Regions from separate parts of the Streptomyces sp. NBC_00459 genome, predicted to be linked through region 2. Evidence: riboswitches for the same ligand, from Rfam matches in the RefSeq annotation. Region 2 holds a riboswitch; each other region holds the start of a gene.
The links. Region 2 has a riboswitch for cyclic di-AMP ahead of OHN74_RS27140 (C40 family peptidase). Riboswitches for the same ligand answer to the same signal wherever they lie in the genome.
Positions count from the first base shown of each region.

Region 1: linked by a shared signal. The riboswitch ahead of OHN74_RS23065 (M23 family metallopeptidase) and the one ahead of OHN74_RS27140 (C40 family peptidase) in region 2 are both predicted to bind cyclic di-AMP.
Region 3: linked by a shared signal. The riboswitch ahead of OHN74_RS36995 (LysM peptidoglycan-binding domain-containing M23 family metallopeptidase) and the one ahead of OHN74_RS27140 (C40 family peptidase) in region 2 are both predicted to bind cyclic di-AMP.
Region 4: linked by a shared signal. The riboswitch ahead of OHN74_RS32605 (M23 family metallopeptidase) and the one ahead of OHN74_RS27140 (C40 family peptidase) in region 2 are both predicted to bind cyclic di-AMP.

Region 1 covers NZ_CP107903.1:5,234,098-5,239,227, forward strand. Annotated here, with positions in the region: gene OHN74_RS23050 (dihydrofolate reductase family protein) at 1-901, shown strand, start outside; tRNA gene OHN74_RS23055 (tRNA-Met) at 978-1,051, shown strand; gene OHN74_RS23060 (PP2C family protein-serine/threonine phosphatase) at 1,204-2,325, shown strand; cyclic di-AMP (ydaO/yuaA leader) riboswitch at 2,595-2,752, shown strand; gene OHN74_RS23065 (M23 family metallopeptidase) at 2,764-3,831, shown strand; gene OHN74_RS23070 (aldo/keto reductase) at 3,970-4,914, shown strand; gene OHN74_RS23075 (PrsW family intramembrane metalloprotease) at 4,939-5,130, opposite strand, start outside.
Region 2 covers NZ_CP107903.1:6,132,102-6,137,231, forward strand. Annotated here, with positions in the region: gene OHN74_RS27125 (response regulator transcription factor) at 1-83, shown strand, start outside; gene OHN74_RS27130 (C40 family peptidase) at 96-1,214, opposite strand; gene OHN74_RS27135 (hypothetical protein) at 1,691-2,044, shown strand; gene OHN74_RS27140 (C40 family peptidase) at 2,063-3,256, opposite strand; cyclic di-AMP (ydaO/yuaA leader) riboswitch at 3,265-3,440, opposite strand; gene pcrA (DNA helicase PcrA) at 3,735-5,130, shown strand, end outside.
Region 3 covers NZ_CP107903.1:8,390,878-8,396,007, reverse strand. Annotated here, with positions in the region: gene OHN74_RS37005 (TetR/AcrR family transcriptional regulator) at 1-96, shown strand, start outside; gene OHN74_RS37000 (SGNH/GDSL hydrolase family protein) at 190-975, opposite strand; gene OHN74_RS36995 (LysM peptidoglycan-binding domain-containing M23 family metallopeptidase) at 1,195-2,181, opposite strand; cyclic di-AMP (ydaO/yuaA leader) riboswitch at 2,185-2,344, opposite strand; gene OHN74_RS36990 (alpha-galactosidase) at 2,648-4,741, opposite strand; gene OHN74_RS36985 (tyrosine-protein phosphatase) at 4,912-5,130, shown strand, end outside.
Region 4 covers NZ_CP107903.1:7,364,828-7,369,957, reverse strand. Annotated here, with positions in the region: gene OHN74_RS32615 (HPr family phosphocarrier protein) at 1-38, shown strand, start outside; gene OHN74_RS32610 (GntR family transcriptional regulator) at 211-906, opposite strand; gene OHN74_RS32605 (M23 family metallopeptidase) at 1,095-1,868, opposite strand; cyclic di-AMP (ydaO/yuaA leader) riboswitch at 1,882-2,049, opposite strand; gene OHN74_RS32600 (M16 family metallopeptidase) at 2,264-3,652, opposite strand; gene OHN74_RS32595 (M16 family metallopeptidase) at 3,649-5,043, opposite strand.

The DNA of each region.
Region 1 (5,130 bases), 900 kb from region 2:
CCCGCTCAAGGTGACGGTGAGCGGATCGGGCGAGCTGGACCCGGCCGCCAACTTCTGGCACACGGGCGGCGAGAAGCTCGTCTACACGACGGACAAGGGCGCCGAGCAGGCCCGGCGGGCGGAGCTGGGCGCCGGCGTGGACATCGTCTCCCTGGGCCCGGGCACCCTCGACTGGCGGACCCTCCTCGAACACCTCCACGACGTGCGGGGCGTACAGCGCCTCATGGTCGAGGGCGGCGGCACCGTCCACACCCAGCTCCTCCAGCGGCACCTCGCCGACGAACTCCAGCTCGTCCTCGCGCCCCTCTTCGTCGGCGACCCCGACGCCCCCCGCCTCTTCGGCCCCGGCGCCTACCAGGGCGGCCGGCTCCGGCTCACGGAGACACGACGCATCGAGGACGTCGTCCTCATGCGGTACGAGCCCACCGCCCCCGGCGCCGGCCCGCTCGTCTCCGCCGCCGACCGGCACTGGCTGGCACTGGCGTGCGAGCTGGCGGAACGGTGTCCGCCGTCGAGCACGGCGTTCAGTGTCGGGGCGGTGGTGGTCGCCGCCGACGGTACGGAACTGGCGCGCGGGCACTCACGGGAGGGCGGCGACCCGGTCGTGCACGCGGAGGAGGCGGCGCTCGCCAAGCTCGACCCGGCCGACCCCCGGCTTCCGACGGCCACCGTCTACAGCAGCCTGGAGCCCTGTGCGCGGCGCGCGTCCCGCCCGGCACCCTGCGCCCGGCTGATCCTCGACGCGGGCGTACGCCGGGTGGTGACCGCCTGGCGCGAGCCGGACACCTTCGTGGTGGCGGCGGACGGGAACGGGCTGCTCACGGGGGAGGGCGTCGAGGTCGTCGTACTCCCCGAGTACGAGCAGCGCGCCAAGGCTCCCAACGCCCACCTGCCCGGCTGACGCCCGCGCCCGGGAGCCCGCCGAACCAAACGTGGTGATCGAGGTCCCGCAGATGGCGTATAGTTGCATTCAACGGCGCGGGGTGGAGCAGCTCGGTAGCTCGCTGGGCTCATAACCCAGAGGTCGCAGGTTCAAATCCTGTCCCCGCTACTAAAGGCTCAGGGGCCGGAAACCAGGAAACTGGTTTCCGGCCCCTGAGTCGTTTTTAGCCCGGTCGGTCCACCGGACTCGCCCGCCGCACCCGTCCCCGGAAACCTGGACGGGACGGACGGGCCGCGGTGATCCGGCGGGAGACGAGACAAGTGGGACGGTCGGGACACCTTCTGGACCCGGCAGCGGGCGAGCCGGAGGAAAAGGCCATCTCACGGGTGCGGACCCTCGTCCGCGTCCTGCCCGCGCTCCTGATCTTCGGCGGGATCGTGTACGACTACGCCACCCCGCGTCACTTCACCGCCATCCCCTTCTTCACGGCCGCCCCGCTCATCGCCGCCCCGCTCTCCTCGCTGCGCACCACGGCGGTCACCGCCGCCGCAGCCCTCCTCGCCCAGTACGTCGTGCACCTCCGCTTCGGGTCCAGCGCGGACGCCGACTCGATCACCGAGACGGTCACCGTGGCCACGGTCGCCGTCCTGGCCGTCGTCATCAACCGGATGGTGCGCCGGGGCGACCGGCGCCTCGCCTCGGCCCGCGAGATCGCCGAGGCCGTGCAGCGCGCCGTACTGCCCGAACCTGAGGCGCGCATCGGCTCGTTCGAGATCGCCGCCCGGTACGAGGCCGCCCATGAGGGCGCGTTCATCGGCGGCGACCTGTACGCCGTGCAGGACACCGCGTACGGCGTGCGGGTCGTCCTCGGGGACGTGCGGGGCAAGGGGATGGGGGCGGTGGCGGCCGTCGCCGTCGTCATCGGGGCGTTCCGGGAGGCCGCCGAACAGGAGGCGACCCTGGAAGCGGTCGCCCAGCGGCTGGAGCGGGCCCTCGCGCGCGAGGGCGCCCGGCGCGACGGGCTGGAGGCCGCCGAGGGTTTCACCACCGCGGTCCTCGCCGAACTCCCGCACGGCGACGGGATCGTACGCATCCTCAACCGCGGCCACCCCCCGCCCCTGCTTCTCGCCGCCGACGGCACCCTGCGCACCCTCGACCCGGCCGAACCCGCGTTGCCGCTCGGCATGGGCGACCTCGGCAGCTGGCCCGACCGTGCGGAGGACGCCTCCTTCCCCGTCGGCGCGACGCTGCTCCTGCACACCGACGGGCTGTCCGAGGCCCGCGACGAGCACGGCGCCTTCTTCGACCCGGCCGCCCGGCTCACGGGCCGTGTCTTCCGCGCCCCGGCCACTCTGCTCGCCACCCTCGCGGACGAGGTGCGCCGGCACTCGGGCGGCGGGACCACGGACGACATGGCGCTGCTCGCCGTACGACGACCCTGACGTCGTTTCTGACATCAGTTCTCATCAGTTTTCATCGGTTGTCACCAAGGGTGAGTGAGTGCTCTCTCTCCGCATAAGAACTGACATACCGTCAATACTCGGGAGTCACTTACGGCATGGTCAACTCGCCCGATTTTCACCGGTGGTGACCCAGAAAGTCCTCGGGAAAAGGATTAACGATCAACGGGAACAGCTTGGAATCAGGTGGCCGGGTCTATTAACGTTCGATAACGCAGCGCGGTAGTCCCAGCCGTCACAAGAGTCGGCTCCGTGCGCAAGTGCCTAATCCCGCAAGGGAACCGGGGAACCATCACCTTGGGGTGAATCGCTCGTCCGCCTCCGTGGCAACACGGCAGGTATACGCGCGTAGGAGACCTTCCTGCTCCGAACCCGTCAGCTAACCCGGTAGGCGAGAAGGAAGGAAAGGAGCACGCCCACGTGGCGTCAAACCCGGCTGCCCCAGTAGCCCCCTTCGTGCCGAGTCAGCGCAGCAGCGAGACCGAGGACGGGAAGATCCCGACCTTCGGCTTCGGTAGCCGCCGCACCGACGAGGGCCCCTGGGAGGAGTGGAATCCCAGCGCGGACACCACTCGTCCGGTTCGCGGCCGGCACCGCGTCGGCAAGCAGCGCGGCGGAGGCGGACTCGCCCGCAGCTCCACCGTTCTCGGCGTCGGCGTCATAGCCGCTGTCGGCGGGGCCGGCATGGCCACCGCGCAGACCGGCAAGCCGCCGGTCTCCATCTCCATCCCCGACCTGCCCTCGGTCGGCTCGCCCTTCTCCAACGACGACTCGGACGCCGAGCCCAAGGGCTCCGCCACCGCGCTCAGCAGCGTCGGCGTGACCTCCGAGGAGACCCAGCAGGGCACCAGCGACGCGGGCGAGGCCCTGCGCGCCCGCATCATCCTCCAGGCCGAGCAGCAGAAGGACCAGGCCGAGGCCAAGGTCCAGCAGGCCGCCCAGGACGCCGCCGCGAAGAAGGCAGCCGCCGAGGCCGCCAAGGTGAAGCGCGAGGCCGCGGCCAAGGTCGCCGCCGAGAAGAAGAAGGTCGCGGACGCCGCGAAGGCGAAGCTGGAGGCCGCGCGTCTGGCCGAGCTCGCCAAGCAGTACACGCTGCCGACCTCCTCGTACACGATCACCTCGACGTTCGGCCAGGCCGGCTCGCTGTGGTCCTCCGGCTACCACACCGGCCTCGACTTCGCCGCTCCCACCGGTACCCCGCTCAAGGCGGTGCACACCGGCACGATCACCGAGGCGGGCTGGAGCGGCTCGTACGGCTACCGCACGATCCTCACCCTGGAGGACGGCACCGAGATCTGGTACGCCCACCAGTCGTCGATCAACGTCAGCGTCGGCCAGAAGGTCAACACGGGTGACGTCATCGGCCGCGTCGGCGCCACCGGCAACGTCACCGGGGCCCACCTCCACATGGAGGTGCACACCAGCAGCTCGGACAGCGCCGGCATCGACCCGATGGCGTGGCTGCGGAGCATGGGCCTGAACCCGTAGGAGACTCCTTCCCCGGTCTCTTCCCGGTGGTCCTGGCGGTCAGTTCCCGACGCCAGGACCACCGGTCGTTCCGTCGTTCACACGAACTTCGTGAACCGGCCGGAATCAGGGCCTCCGCGGCGGGCGTTGACGACGAGCATGACTGCTCTTCGCAAGCTCGGATCATCGGACCTAGAGGTCTTCCCGCTCGCCCTCGGCGGCAACGTCTTCGGCTGGACCGCCGACGAGGCGCAATCCTTCGAGGTGCTCGACGCGTATGCCGCGGCAGGCGGCAACTTCCTCGACACCGCCGACTCCTACTCGGCCTGGGTCGGCGGCAACAAGGGCGGCGAGTCCGAGACCATCATCGGTAACTGGCTCAGGGCGCGCGGCAACCGCGAGGACATCGTCGTCGCCACGAAGGTCAGCCAGCACCCCGAGTATCCCGGCCTCTCCGGCGCCAACATCAAGGCCGCCGCCGACGCCTCCCTGCGCCGCCTCGGCACCGACCACATCGACCTCTACTTCACGCACTTCGACCAGCCCGAGGTGCCCGTCGAGGAGATCATCGGCGCCCTCGACGAACTGGTGACCGCGGGCAAGGTGCGGTACATCGCCGCCTCCAACATCTCGCCCGAGCGGCTCCAGGACTCCCTGGACCTCTCCGACCGCGAGGGCCTGGCCAAGTACGTGGCCATCCAGCCCCACTACAACCTGGTCTCACGCGACACGTACGAGGGTCCACGGCGCGACATCGCCTCCCGCACCGGCCTCGCCGCCGTCCCGTACTACGCCCTGGCCTCCGGCTTCCTCACCGGCAAGTACCGCGCCGGTACGGCGGTCGACAGCCCGCGTGCGCAGGGCGCCGCCCAGCACCTGGAGTCGGAGCGGGGCCGGAAGGTCCTGGCCGCGCTGGACGCCGTCGCCACGGCACGGGGAGCGGAGGTCGCCACGGTCGCCCTGGCCTGGCTCGCCGCCCGGCCGACGGTGGCGGCCCCGATCGCGTCCGCCCGCACGGTGGACCAGCTGCCGCCGCTGCTCGCGGTCGCGGAACTGGAACTGACGGAGGCGGAGGTCGCGAGTCTCACGGCGGCTTCGGCGTGAGCCCCTGCCGAGTGCGTTGACGGGTTACGAGCGGTACGGGTTGTAGGCCGGGTACGGGTCGTAGGCGGGGCGGTTGTGGCCGTGGCCGGGGGCGGGGTCGTAGCTGTGGCCGTGGCCGTGGACATGGCTGTACGAGGGGTACGGCGTCGTCGGTCCGTACCCCTGTCGGCCGTACGGCGGCCAGGCGGTGAACGGCGGGACGGGAGCCGGGGCCGG
Region 2 (5,130 bases):
ATGTGTCGGCTGTACTGAGGAAGCTCCAGCTGTCGAACCGGCACGAGCTGACGCGGTGGGCCACGGCACGGCGCCTCGTCTAGCCGGGCCCCGCCTCACACCACCCGCGTGGCCCCCGCGAACGGCATCTCGTCCAGAGGTGCCACCCGTACCGGCGCCGAGGGGTTCGGGGCGTGGATCATCTGGCCGCGGCCCACGTAGATGCCCACATGGCTGATGCCCGAGTAGAAGAACACCAGGTCGCCGGGGAGGAGTTCGGACTGTGAGACACGCTGGCCGGCGTTGATCTGGGCGTAGGTGGTGCGGGGCAGGGAGATGCCCGCGGAGCGGTACGCGGCCTGGATGAGCCCTGAGCAGTCGAAGGCGTCCGGACCGGTGGCGCCCCACACGTAAGGGCTGCCCAGCTTCTGGTAGGCGTAGGAAACAGCCGCCGCCGCACGCGAGGTGGGGGCCTCGGCCGCTCCGGAAGCGCTGGACGCGCCGGTGGCTCCGGATGCTCCCAGCGCCCCCAGGCCGTCCCGTGCACTCCCCGACGACCGTGAGGCATGCCCACCGCCCCAGCCTCCGCCGCCGCTGCCGCCCTCCGTCGCGAGCCGGGCGCGTTCCTCGGTGTTGAGGCGGGACAGCAGCTGGCGGGCTTCGTCCAGCTTGCCCGTCACGGTCTTCTTGTGGCGGTTCAGCTCGGCCTGGCGAGCCTTGAGGGAGGCCAGTTCGACGTGGGCGGCCCCCCGCAGCTGCTCGATCTCCCGCAGCTGCTCGCGTACACGGGCCACGTCCGACGCCTGTCTGCTGCCGGCCCGTTCGGCGAACGCGGCGCCGTCCAGATAGCCGTCGGGGTCCTCGGAGAGGGCGAGTTGCAGCGCGGGGTCGAGCCCGCCGGAGCGGTACTGAGCCGCGGCCATCGAACCCAGCGACTCCCGCGCAGAGTTGAGCCGTTCCTCCTTGCGCGCAGCCTCGTCCCGCAGGGTGCCCAGCCGCTGCTCCGCCCGGTCGGCCTTCTCCTTCGAGCCGTTGTACTTCTCGGTGGCGACCTCCGCCTCCTCGTACAGCTTGTGCACCTTGGCCTCTACCTGCGCGGGAGTCAGCTGTGGCTCGGCGTACCCGATGCCGTCGAAGCCGGTCGCCGTCGCCGCGCCCGCGAGGGCGATCGTCGCGGCGGTGCGGGCCGTAGTGCCGTTGAGCGAGCGCTGTCGGGGCTTGCGGTGCGCTGCCACCGGGGCGTCACGTCCTTTCGTACGACCGCCGCTACGACTACCGCCGGACGGCTGCCTGGGAAGCGGACCCAGGAGGGCGGTTGCGCGTCCGGCGACGGCTCGCACAGGGGGAGCGGTCCGCCGCCGGACTTTCTCGGCGGTGGTGTCCGACTGCCGCCCCTGGCCCGGGCGGCGGTGGGGAGCCGGGCACCTGGTGGAGGACGCTAAACCTGAGTGGGGCGTGGGGGTAACGCCATGTACGGAACTGGCGTGAGCCGACCGCCGGGTGACCGCATGCGACCGTGATCCGGTTCCGGCGCCGCCGACTTCACGCAGACGGCTGATCAATGAGGGGGTTCACGGGGCACGTGGGGGTGACACGGTGCTATGGGGTGCATATATGCGAGGTCTCGCGCTGCCACGCACATGCCTTGCGGACGCCGTACGCCCGGCCCGGTGTCGTACGGCGCGGGCGCCGCTGACTAGGCTCCGGGCTCATGGGCGTACTCATCCATCTCTTCGTCGGACTGCACATCATCGGCATCGCCTCGCTCCTGGGCGGGTTTCTCACCCAGCTGAAGGCCATGGGGCAGGGCACGGCCCGCTTCGTGCCCGCGATGCTGCACGGCGCGTTCACCATGCTGGTCACCGGTGTCGCCCTGGTGGGCCTCAACCAGGCCGACGACCAGCCGGTCGACAACATCAAGATCGGCGTGAAGCTGGCCCTGCTGATCGTGATCCTCGGTCTCGTCTATGTGAAGCGGGACGACGAGACCGTGGACAAGCGGCTGTTCGGCCTGGTGGGTCTGTTCACCACGGCGAACATCTTCATCGCCGTGCTCTGGACCTGACCTCCGGCCCGCAGTGCGTCAGGCCGGGCGCACCACACTGTGGATCGTCGACTCGCCGTCGTAGAAGATCGATTCCTCACGGACGTACGCACCCGGCTTGGGGGCGTGGATCATCATGCCGTTGCCGATGTACAGGCCGACGTGGCTGATGTCGTCGTAGAAGAAGACCAGGTCACCGGGTTGGATGTCGGAGAGGGAGACCGTCGTGCCGGCGTTCACCTGGTCGTAGGTGGTGCGCGGGAGGGTGACTCCGGCGGCCCGCCACGCGGCCTGGGTGAGGCTTGAGCAGTCGTACGAGTCCGGGCCGGTCGCGCCCCAGACGTAGGGCTTGCCGACCTGTGCACGTGCGAAGGCGAGGGTCTTCTCGGCCTTGGTGGCGTACGAGGAGTCGGGGGCCGTTGCCGTCGACGTGTCCGGGGTGGTGCCGCCCGTCGACTGCTGCGCCGCCGCCGCTTCCTGCCGGCGCTGCTGCTCCGCCGCCTGTTGCTGCTGGGCGAGTTCCTGCGCCTGGCGGCGGGCCTGCGCCTGCTTCGCCCGTTCGATCGCCGCGAGTCGTAGCTTCTCCTCGGCGGTGAGGCGGGAGAGCAGCCGGCGGGCCTGCGCGAGCTTCGTCTGGACGGCGGTCTTGGTCGTCTGCAGCTCGTCCTGGGACTCCGTGAGCGATTCGAGGCTCGCGGTGGCCTCCTGGCGCTTCTGCGTGGCCTCGGCCTGCTGCGTGATGTAGTCGTCGACAGCGTCCTTCTGGCGGGCGGTCAGGCGTTCCATCAGCTGGTTCTGGTCGAAGTAGTCCTGCGGGTCGTCCGCGAGCAGGAACGTCGCCGTCGTGTCGGGCGCGGCGGATCCGGTGCGGTACTGGGCCGCGGCGAAGGAACCCAGCTCCGCGCGCGCGTCGTTGAGCTTCTGGGTGCGCTGGGCCACGTCGTCCATCAGGGCGTCGGCGCGGGCCTGCTGCTTGGCGGCCTTCTCCTTGGCGGCGTTGTACACGTCGGCGGCCGACTCGGCCTTGTGGTAGAGGTCGTCGACCTCCGCCTCGACCTCCTCCATGCTCGGCCGGTCGTCGGCCGAGGGCGTGGTGGGCTCCGCGGGCGCGGCGTCGGCGGTCTGGGTCAGCAGGGCTACGGAAGCGGTCAGGGCCGCCGTGGCGAAGGCGGGGGTCCGTATGCCTGCTACGCGCGTTCCCGTAGGACGCGACTTGCGGTGCGACGACGCCAAGGGAGGCGACTCCTTCCACGTTCCGCCTACCGGGTTAGCTGTCGGGTTCGGGCGGGTGGTTCGGAAGGGTTGCCCTACGGTCCTTGCCCTGGACGGCAGTCGGACCGATTCACCCCAGGATTTCGGTGGGTCCCCGGCTCCTGCCGCGCAAGGGCGGCACGATCGGACTCGGCGGAGGCCGTGCGGCCCGGCGATGTTCGCCGGTGAGGGTCGAGCGGCCTTACGGCACGCTAACCAACAGGTGTGGCTCCTGTGAAGGTTGATGACCGCTATGCCCGATACGTATTTGTGACCTCAGTCCTAAACATGGCTCTGTGCAGTTAATCGGGAATGCTCTGTGGTGCTTGTTGGTGAATTGCTGATTGCATCCCGTTTTGGCTCCGCCGACCGTGAGATCTGGTCGTCCGGTTCGGAAAGCAGGGGGATGTTTTCGGGGTGGCGGCGGGTTGTCAGTGGGGGCGCCTAGACTCGGAGAGCGATGAGCAGCCTCTTTGACGACAGCTTCCTGGCGGACCTCCAGGGCCCTCGGGCCCGCGAGGAGGAACCCCCGCCGCCGCCCGAGGACGAGCATGTGCCGGAGTCCGTTCCGGACGACCTGTTCGGCGGGAATTTCGACGCGCCGCCGGACCGGGACGCGTACTACCGCGACGGCGCCCCACGCCCGGTGGTGGACCCGGCCGCGCTCCTGGAAGGGCTGAACGAGAACCAGCGCGCGGCCGTCGTGCACGCCGACACCCCTCTGCTCATCGTGGCGGGCGCCGGCTCCGGCAAGACACGTGTGCTCACGCACCGCATCGCGTACCTGCTCGGCGAGCGGGGCGTCCACCCCGGCCAGATCCTCGCGATCACCTTCACCAACAAGGCCGCCGGGGAGATGAAGGAGCGCGTGGAGCACCTCGTCGGTCCGCGCGCGAACGCGATGTGGGTGATGACGTTCCACAGCGCGTGCGTGCGGATCCTGCGGCGGGAGAGCAAGAGACTCGGCTTCACCTCCTCCTTCTCCATCTACGACGCGGCCGACAGCAAGCGGCTGATGGCGCTCGTCTGCCGTGATCTGGACGTGGACCCCAAGCGCTTCCCGCCCAAGTCCTTCAGCGCGAAGATCTCCAACCTGAAGAACGAGCTGATCGACGAGGAGGACTTCGCCGCCCAGGCGAGCGACGGTTTCGAGAAGACCCTCGCCCAGGCGTACGCGATGTACCAGTCGCGGCTGCGTGAGGCCAACGCGCTCGACTTCGACGACCTGATCATGACGACGGTCAACCTGCTGCGCGCCTTCCCGGATGTCGCCGAGCACTACCGCCGCCGCTTCCGGCACGTCCTCGTCGACGAGTACCAGGACACCAACCACGCCCAGTACGCGCTCGTACGGGAGCTCGTCGGCACCACCGAACACACGGGCGACGACGCTGACGTACCGCCCAGCGAGTACGACCTGCCTCCCGCCGAGCTGTGCGTGGTGGGTGACGCCGACCAGTCGATCTACGCCTTCCGGGGCGCGACGATCCGCAACATCCTCCAGTTCGAGGAGGACTACGCGGACGCGACGACGATCCTGCTCGAACAGAACTACCGCTCCACGCAGACGATCCTGAGCGCCGCCAACGCGGTCATCGAGCGCAACGAGTCCCGTCGTCCCAAGAACCTGTGGACCAACGCGGGCGCGGGTGCGCAGATCACCGGCTACGTCGCCGACACGGAGCACGACGAGGCACAGTTCGTCGCCGAGGAGATAGACCGGCTGACGGACGCGGGCGACGCGAAGGCGGGCGACGTCGCCGTCTTCTACCGGACGAACGCCCAGTCCCGTGTCTTCGAGGAGATCTTCATCCGCGTCGGCCTGCCCTACAAGGTCGTCGGCGGCGTCCGATTCT
Region 3 (5,130 bases), 2.3 Mb from region 2:
GACGGGGTGCCGCGGGCGCGGGCCGAGCAGTGGGTGGACGCTGCGCTGGCCGGGGAACTGGGGTTGGAACAGGCGGCGTTGACGTCCGGCAGGTGAGTCGGGGCAGGCGTTGCTGGGGGCTGCCGCCCCCAGACCCCCAGCTTCGGCCCGAACGGCCTCGTCCTCGAACGCCGGACGCGCTGGACACCCTCACGCGACCCAGTCGATCCGGCTCTTGATGTCGACCGGCGACAGGCTCCCCTTCGCCGTCACATGGTCGCCCGACGACTCGCCGCGCAGGCGTCGGCCGATCCACGGGACCAGGTACTCGCGGGCCCAGTGGACGTTGTCGCGGCGGATCTCCAAGGCTCCTCGCGGAGGCAACGGGGGCCAGGGCTGGTCCGGGTCGGCCGGGATCTCCAGACCGAGGACCTGTCCCGCGCGCAGCGCCACCCGCGTGTGTCCCTCCGGCGACAGATGCAGCCGGTCGCCGTCCCAGGCCCTGCGGTCCTGGATGGTCTTCAGGGACCACAGGTCGAGCACGGGACAGCCGTACCGGTCGGCGATGGCCCGCAGATGCCCGTTGTACGTGGCGATCTTGCCGCGCATGTGCTTCAGCACCGGGACGTTGCGGGTGTCGAAGCCGGTCGTCACCATGACCGTGCCGACCGCCGAGGTGAGGCCGATCACCGCTCGCTCGAAGCGCTCCGCCACCTCGTCCGGGTCGCTGCCGGGCCGGATGATGTCGTTGCCGCCCGCGCAGAAGGAGACGAGGTCCGGCGCCTGTTCCCTGGCGCGCGGAAGCTGCTCGGCCACGATGTGGTCGAGCAGCTTCCCGCGTACCGCGAGGTTCGTGTAGTCGAAGTCGCCCTCGGGACGCCGGTCCGCGAGCAGCACCGCGAACCGGTCGGCCCAGCCGACGAACGCCCCGTCCGGGCCGGGGTCGCCGACGCCCTCGGTGAAGCTGTCCCCCACCGCCACGTACGACCCGATCACTGCTCTGCTGTCATTCTTCGAATCGTCTGCCACATCGGCCCATGATTCACCTTCCGATGTGAGCTACGCGACCGTAGGAAGGGGTTGACTCGCGGTGAGATAGGCCACTCGTCAAGTGTTGGTCAACCCGGAATAACGGAACACCGCGAGACAGGCCGATGGCCGGATCCCGGGATCGGGGTCCGGCCATCGGTCCGTGTTCTGCGGAGCGTGCGCGCGTCAGCCGACGGCGACGCCCTTCGAGCGGAGGTACGCGACCGGGTCCACGTCGGAGCCGTAGTCCGGGGTGGTGCGGATCTCGAAGTGCAGGTGCGGTCCGGTCACGTTGCCGGTGGCACCGGAGAGGCCGATCTGCTGACCCTCCGTCACGCTCTGACCGGCCGATACGGAGAGCTGGGAGAGGTGGGCGTACTGGGCGTAGTAGCCGTCGGCGAGCTGGATGACGACCTGGTTGCCGTACGCACCGCCCCAACCGGCGGAGACGACGGTGCCGGCACCGACGGCCTTGAGGGAGGTGCCGGTCGGGACGACGAAGTCGACGCCCGTGTGGTAACCGCTGGACCACATGCTGCCCGACACGTGGTAGGCGGTACCGATGGTGGCACCGGCCACGGGGAGGGTGAAGCCGCTGGAGCTGCTGGTGTCGGCCGCCTCGGTCGTCGCCGAGGTCTCGGCCGTCGCGCTCTCGGCGACCGGCTCGGAGCTCTCCGTCTGCGTGGACTTCGAAGAGGACGACGACTTCGCGGAGGAGGACGAGGAAGGCGACGAGGTCGACGCGGCCTTCTTGCCGATCGTCAGCTTCAGACCGGGGTGGATAAGGCTCGGATCGGCGCCGATGGCGGTGCGGTTGTCCGAGTAGAGCTTCTGCCAGCCACCGCTGACGCTCTCCTGCTGGGCGATCTTCGAGAGGTAGTCGCCGGCCTGGACCGAGTAGGTCCTGACGCTCGCCTTCTTGGCGGCGGAGGGAGCGGACGCGGCGGCCTTTGCCGCCTTTTCCGACTTCGCGGAAACGGAATCGACGGCTACGGATTTGGCGGATTCCGAAAGCGAGGACACCGACTGGGTCGCGGACTCCGCCGTGGCCGCGTGGGCGCCGGTGGCTCCCAGCAACGGCAGGGCGAGAGCGGCTCCGCCGGTTCCGGCGACGGCTATCGAGCGGGTGAATCGCTGGGACTTCGGACGGCGGTGCTTACCCTTCGCGGGCATGGCGAATTCCTTCTCCGTCGCCTGCGGGGTGAGCTGTCGGGTGCGGACTGGAGATGTCCGGCCACGCCTGAACGTGACTTAACCCCGAGCCTGTTCCAGAGACCGGAACAGGCGTACTACCTGTGGGTCCCCCGCTCCTGCCGTTTTCGGGTGTTAGATGCGGGCTCCGGGCGGCGGCAGGATTGGGCGTCCGTCCGGATTGGTGGCGAACGTAAGCGACCAGGACGCACCGGAACAAGCCTCAAGTTCCCTGTGTACGGATTTCCTGTGATCCTCCCCAGAATCACCGGTCACTGTCCGTGAATTCCGGATCCTTCAACCCTTGGAACTCCCTTGAAACACACCGAAATTACGTGAACATGACGGCGACTCACGGTCACGAATATGACGCTGCTCACGCACTCGATTCACAGCAACCATCATTTCCCAGCGAGTTGGAATGAAGGCGCCATAACGGACAGAAGCATCAGATGCGACGTAGTCGGAAAACTGCCGCATCCAGGTCACCTTTGAGTCCGGTCCGGAGACCACGATGCAGGAGTACGGCACCTCGATGGATTTCGCCCGTTTCAGGGCATTCGTACGTCGCCGACGGGTCAAGTCCGCGCAACCGCAGCGCCGGTACCGGCTCGCCGTAGTGCTGCGCCTGGAGCCAGGCGAGGACGACGCTCTCGTCGCCGAGCACGTACTGCACCCCACTCAGCCCGCCGGCCGGCCGCCGCAGCCGGTAGAGGTCGCCACGCTGCACGACGGGCCGGATCTCCTTGTAGAGCCCCACCCACTCCCCGGCCTCGGCCAGCTCCTCCTCCGTCCACGTCGTGAGGTCACCGCCGACACCGAGCACCCCGGCCATCGCGCTCACGAAGCGGAACCGCAATGAGCTGACCCGGCCGTTGAGCTGGGTGTTCGGGCTGTCCGTGACCCAGGCGGCCATGACGCGCGCCGGATGGATCTGGCTGAAGCCCTCCTGGATGGCGAGGCGGTCCAGCGGGTCGGTGTTGTCGGAGGTCCACACCTGGTCCGTACGGGCGAGGACACCGAGGTCGATCCGGCCGCCGCCGCCCGAGCAGGACTCGAAGGCGACGTTCGGATGGGCCGCCCGCAGCCGGTCCAGCAGCGCGTACAGCCCGTGCACATGGTCGACCCAGAGCCGCTGCGGGTAGTCCTCGCCGGGCCAGCCCGCGTCCGTGAAGCAGCGGTTGAAGTCCCACTTCACGTAGTCGATCGGGGCACTGGAGAGCATCCCGTCGAGCTGCTCCCAGAGGTACTCGCGGACATCCTCACGCGCTAGGTTCAGCACGAGCTGATTGCGGAACTCCGTCCGCTTTCGGCCCGGCTGGAACTGCACCCAGTCGGGGTGCGCGCGGTACAGGTCACTGTCCGGGTTGACCATCTCCGGCTCGACCCAGATGCCGAACTGCATCCCCAGAGCGTGCACGTACTCGGCGAGCGGCTTCAGGCCCGCCGGGAAGCGGTCCGGGTTGGGCGTCCAGTCGCCGAGGCCGGCCCGGTCGCTGGTGCGGGCCCCGAACCAGCCGTCGTCCACGACGAACAGCTCGACACCGATCGCGGCGGCCCGCCGGGCCAGCGTCCCCTGCTGCTCCTCGGAGATGTCGAACTCCGTGGCCTCCCAGGAGTTGTAGAGCACGGGCCGGTCCCGGTCCGCGTCCGGGACGACGAACGCGCGCTGGTACGCGTGCCACGCCCGGCTCGCCCCACCGTGTCCGGCGTCGGTCCACAGCCCCGCGAAGACGGGCGTGACGAAGGACTCGCCCGCCGCCAGGCGCAGCAGGCCCGAGTCGTCGTATCCGGCGCCGCCGGTGATCTGTACGCGCGCGTCGGGCAGCTGGGCGACGGCGATCCGCCACGACCCGGACCAGCCGAGCGCACACGCGTACACCTCGCCGTGCTCCTCGGTCGCGTCGGTGTCGAGCGCCACCCAGGGCAGGTGCTGGTGCCCGGTGTGGCCGCGACGGCTGCCGATGACCTTCTCACCGTAGGTGAGGTCCGTCTTCACGAGCCGGGACTCGGCGGCCCAGCGACCATGGAGCTGGGAGAGACGCCAGCCGTCGCGCTCGGGGAGCGTCCAGGTGGCGGAGTCCGCGCGGAGCAGCTCCAGCGGGTCGGTCCCGTCGGATCCTTCATGGGCGAGGGTCACCCAGCGCTCCACCACGTCGTGGCGCATCCGGTAGTGGAGCGTGATCGCCAGCCCTCCGTCACGGAACCGCAGCCGCAGTTCGTCACCCTCGTCGCCGGCCTCGGTCTCGTACACCTCGAAGCGCCACTCGGTGCCCCGGCGCTCGTCGGTCCGCACGGACAGCGCGGGCCGGACGAAGCGGGGGCCGCCCTCGACCGGGTACTCCTCGTGACCGTCGAGCGGAGCCTCGAAGGGCCAGTAGTCCGGCAGTGGACGGACGGCGAGCGCCTCCGCGTCGGCGAGGGCGATCCGCGGGCCCCAGTGCAGATGCAGCAGTTCGTCGTCCTCGGTGAGATGGACGGCGTAACTGCTGGTGGGCCCCGAAAGGAGCCACGTACGACCGGTTCCGGCAATTTCCAGCATCATGTCCCCACAGATCCGAACAGGCACGCTCAAGCATCAACATCATCAGCGCCACGGCCCCGGACGGCAACGCCTGTGGAAAACTCCTTGGCCTGCTCACCCATGTCGTATCGTCGAAACGCGCCCGTCGACGAGCAGCGTCCGCGGGGCGGTGTGGGAGGGGAGCCCTCGTGACGCAGCAGGTCCCGTCGACCGAGCCCGAGCTGGGTGGCGTACGAAACTTCCGTGACGTGGGCGGACTGCCGACGGTGGACGGCCGACGCGTGGCGCACGGACGGCTGTTCCGCAGCGGCCATCTCGCCCACGCGACCGACGAGGACACGGCGTTTCTCGGCTCCCTCGGGCTGCACACGATCTTCGACTTCCGCAACGCGGCGGACATCGGGCTG
Region 4 (5,130 bases), 1.2 Mb from region 2:
TGGCCGAGGGGCTCGAGGAACTTCCCGAGACCGTCTGAGGAAGCCTGAAGGGTCCTCGATCGACGGTGGCGGCAGATGCCACCGCAAAAGCATCATCCGCACACGACGAAGGGCCCGCCCGAATATCGGGCGGGCCCTTCGTAATTCCCGATCGCAGGCAGCAGAAATAATCCCCCGCGAATTCAACCCTCTTTGTATACGGCGCCCGTGTTAATGACGCAGGCCCGTCATGTTTACGGGATGTTGCGAAGTCCTCACACGATCCGGCCGCTCCCCGGCGCCCGGAAATCGAAGTCGGTGCACGACGGTCGCCCGCTCGGTGTGCAGCGCCGTGATCGCCCGCGCCCGCTCACCGTCACCGCGCGCCACCGCGTCCACGATCGCCCCGTGCTCCGCCCAGGAGTCGACGGGACTGGCCGGCGCCTCCACCGCGTACATCCAGGCGATCTTGTGCCGGAGCTGGGTGAGCGTCGAGGTCAGGGCGTGGCTTCCGGAAGCCTGGGCGAGCGTCTCGTGGAACCAGCCCCCCAGGGAGCGCAGATCCTCGCTGTTCCCCCGCCTGGCCCGCTCCTGCCCCAGCCGGACCAGGCCGCGCAGCACCTTGAGGTGGGCCTCGGTGCGCCGCTGGGCGGCCCGGGAGGCGCCCAGCGGCTCCAGGAGCATGCGCATCTCCAGCAGGTCGGAGGCCTCCTGCTCGGTGGGCTCGGCCACGCACGCGCCCGCGTGCCGCCGGGTCACCACGAAGCCCTCGGCCTCCAGCGTGCGCAGGGCCTCGCGGACGGGGACGCGCGAGACGCCGTACCGGCGCGCGAGCAGTTCCTCGGTGAGCCGGCTGCCGCGCTCGTAGACACCGGCGACGATGTCGTCCCGGATCGCCGTGCATACCGAGTGCGCCGGAATACGCATGTCCGACCTCCGCTTTAATCCCCGTGAAACGTCGACGATTGACGTGTGTTGAGTGACTCTATTGCAGAGAACCGGAATTTCCGACGGCAGGCCGGAATCGATGGATATTTTTTGGACACACACCCCTGTGAAACGCCGAAAGCCCCGGCTCGGTGAGCCGGGGCCACGACAAGTGGTGCGCGGGGTCGTCAGACGTTCACGCCGTGCGAGCGGAGGTAGGCGACAGGGTTGATGTCCGAGCCGTACTCCGGGGTCGTGCGTGCCTCGAAGTGGAGATGCGCACCGGTGACGTTGCCGGTGGCTCCGGAGAGGCCTATCTGCTGACCCGGGGTGACCGTCTGACCGACGGAGACGTTGATGGACGACAGATGACCGTACTGAGTGTACGTACCATCAATCATCTTGATCACGATGTTGTTGCCGTAGGACCCGCCCCAACCGGCCTCGACGACGGTGCCGGAGCCAACCGCTTGGACGGTGGTGCCGGACGCCGCATGGAAGTCGACGCCGGTGTGGCTGCCGGAGGACCAGATGGCGCCGCCGGTCTTGTAGCCCGTGGAGATGTACGAGCCGGCGATCGGGGCGACATAGCTGGTGAGGCGCTTGCGCTCGGCCTCGCGAGCGGCGCGGGCCTTCGCCTCGCGTGCCTCCTTGACCCGCTCCTCCGCCTCCTTGCGCGCGGCGGCCTCGGCCCGCTTCTCGGCGGCGGCCTTCTCGGCGGCCTGTTCCTGGGCGGCGGCCTGCGCGTCGATCTGTTCGGCGAGCGACTCGCCGATGGAGATCACCGGGGTGAGGCCGGTCTGCTCGACGGTGGACTCCGCGGCGAGCGCCGGAGCGGCGAGGGAGCCGACGACGCCGGTGGTCGCGAGGGCGGCCACGCCGGCTGCTCGGACGGTCGTACGGGTGACAAGGCTGGGGCGGCTGGGACGACGGTGCTTCCCGGTGGCGCGGGTGAACGCCATGTAGTTGTGGGTCCTTTCCTTCCTTCTCGCCTACCGGGTTAGCTGACGGGTTCGGAGCAGGAAGGTCTCCTACGGACACCCTCGCGGCACGCGCGGGCATCCGATTCACCCCAGGGACTGCACATGGTGGGTCCCCGGCTCCCCTGGCTCGCGCCGTACGGGGACTCGGCGATGACTGTCCGGTGCCGCGGCTGCGGCTCGGTGCATGACGGACAGCCGGACAGACGCTAAACGGGACATCTTTCAATCAACAAACCGATCACGGGTTTTGTAGCGCATGCCACAGTGCAGACGGTCCACCTCTCCATCAATACGGACAACTTGCGCATCAAAATGGACAAAGGGGCCCCGGTGACGCTTTCGGCACCGGGGCCCCTTTCGTGTACGCCGTGCCGCTACTCGGCGGGGACGACGGTCACTTCGCCGATACCGAGGGCCCGGACAGGCTCCTCGATCGTCGCCGCGTCGCCGACGAGGACCGTCACCAGGCGGTCCACCGGGAAGGCGTTCACGGCCGCCGCGGTGGCCTCCACGGTGCCGGTCGCGGCGAGCTGCCGGTACAGCGTCGCCTGGTAGTCGTCGGGCAGGTGCTGCTCGACCTGGTCGGCCAGTGTGCTCGCCACGGCCGCCGCGGTCTCGTACTTGAGCGGGGCGACGCCGACCAGGTTCTGCACCGCGACATCGCGCTCGGCGTCGGTGAGCCCTTCCGCCGCGAGGGTGCGGAGCACCTTCCAGAGGTCCTCGAGAGCGGGACCGGTGTTGGGAGTGTCGAAGGAGCCGCTGATGGCGAGCAGCGCGGCACCGGTACCGTCCGGAGCCGAGCGCAGGACCTGGCCGAACGCCCGCACACCGTAGGTGTAGCCCTTCTCCTCGCGCAGGACACGGTCCAGGCGGGAGGTGAGGGTGCCGCCGAGGCAGTACGTGCCGAGGACCTGGGCGGCCCAGACGCGGTCGTGCCGGTCGGCGCCGATGCGGCCGATGAGCAGTTGGGTCTGCACGGCGCCGGGGCGGTCCACGATGACGACCCGGCCGGTGTCGTCGGCGGTCACCGGCGGCACGGGCCGCGGCTCGGCCGACGAGCCCGTCCAGGCCCCCAGGGTGTCACCGAGCAGCGCGTCCAGGTCGACGCCGGTGAGGTCGCCGACGACCACGGCGGTGGCCGTGGCGGGCCGGACGTGCCTCTCGTAGAAGGCGCGTACGGCGGCCGCGTCGATCTTCGCGACCGTCTCCTCGGTGCCCTGGCGCGGACGGGACATGCGCGAGGCCGCCGGGAACAGCTCCTTGTACAGCTGCTTGGCGGAGCGACGGGCCGGGTTGGCCGTCTCGTGCGGGATCTCGTCGAGCCGGTTGCGCACCAGCCGTTCGATCTCGCTGTCCGAGAACGCGGGCGCCCTGAGGGCGTCGGCCAGCAGACCGAGCGCCTTGGGGAGCCGCGACACGGGCACTTCGAGGCTGAGGCGCACGCACGGGTGGTCGGCGTGCGCGTCGAGGGTGGCGCCGCAGCGCTCCAGCTCGGCGGCGAACTCCTCGGCGGAGTGCTTGTCGGTGCCTTCGGAGAAGGCCCGGGCCATGATCGTGGCCACTCCGTCGAGACCGGCCGGCTCGGCTTCCAGGGGGGCGTCGACGAGTACCTCGACGGCGACGACCTGCTGGCCGGGGCGGTGGCAGCGCAGGACGGTCAGACCGTTGCCGAGCGTGCCCCGGCCGGGGGCCGGGAAGGCCCAGGGCCTGGCCTCGCCCGCCTGGGGCTGGGGGTGGAACTCCATCGTGGCGAGCTCGGTCACTTGGCCGCCTCCTCGTCGGTGTCGGTGGCTTCGATCGTGGCCTCGGCCTCGGGGTCCTGCGGCGGATCAGCGTCCTCGGCGGTCTCTCCGGAGACCGGCTCGTAGACGAGCACCGCGCGGTTGTCGGGGCGCAGCCGGTCCTTGGCGGCCTGCTGGACCTCCTCGGCCGTCACGTCGAGCACGCGCTGCACGGCGGTCAGGGCGAGCTGCGGGTCGCCGAACAGCACCGCGAAACGGCACAGTTCGTCGGCGCGGCCCGCGACCGTACCGAGCCGGTCCAGCCACTCGCGCTCCAACTGGGCCTGGGCGCGCTCCATTTCCTCGGCCGTGGGGCCCTCCGCGGCGAACCGGGCGAGCTCCTCGTCGACGGCGGCCTCGATGACCGGCACCTCGACGTCCGCGGAGGTCTTCACGTCCAGCCATCCCAGGGAGGGCGCTCCGGCCAGCCGCAGCAGGCCGAAGCCGGCCGCCACCGCCGTACGGTCCCGCCGTACGAGCCGGTTGTAGAGACGGGAGGACTCACCGCCGCCGAGGACGGTGAGCGCCAGGTCGGCCGCGTCGCACGCGCGCGTGCCGTCCTCCGGGAGCCGGTAGGCGGCCATCAACGCGCGCGCGGGGACCTCCTCCACGACGACCTCGCGCAGTTCCTCGCCGATGACGTCGGGGAGGGCGCCTGAGCGCGGCGCGGGCTTGCCGTCGTGCCCGGCGATGGATCCGAAGTACTTCTCGACCCAGGCGAGCGTCTCCTCGGGGTCGATGTCCCCGACGACCGACAGGACGGCGTTGTTGGGCGCGTAGTACGTGCGGAAGAACGCGCGCGCGTCCTCCAGCGTCGCCGCGTCCAGGTCGGCCATCGAGCCGATCGGCGTGTGGTGGTAGGGGTGGCCCTCCGGGTACGCGAGGGCGGTCAGCTTCTCGAACGCCGTGCCGTAGGGGACGTTGTCGTAGCGCTGTCGGCGCTCGTTCTTGACGACGTCCCGCTGGTTCTCCATGGACTCGTCGTCGAGGGCCGCGAGCAGCGAGCCCATGCGGTCGGCCTCCAGCCAGAGCGCGAGCTCCAGTTGGTGGGTGGGCATGGTCTCGAAGTAGTTGGTGCGCTCGAAGCTGGTGGTGCCGTTGAGCGAGCCGCCCGCGCCCTGGACCAGTTCGAAGTGGCCGTTGCCCTTCACCTGGCCCGAACCCTGGAACATCAGGTGCTCGAAGAGGTGAGCCAGGCCGGTACGCCCCTTGACCTCGTGGCGCGACCCGACGTCGTACCAGAGGCACACCGCTGCGACCGGGGTCAGGTGGTCCTCGGAGAGCACCACGCGCAGCCCGTTGGCGAGGCGGTGCTCGGTCGCTGTCAGGCCGCCGGAGCCTGCCTCGGCTGTGGCCGTGTGACCCATGGGCATGTACGTCCCTTCGATCGCGGATGCGGTTGTTGCAACCGCTGAGTTCCTGCCGGTCCTGCCACTGTATGCAAGCGTGTGGAGTGCTGG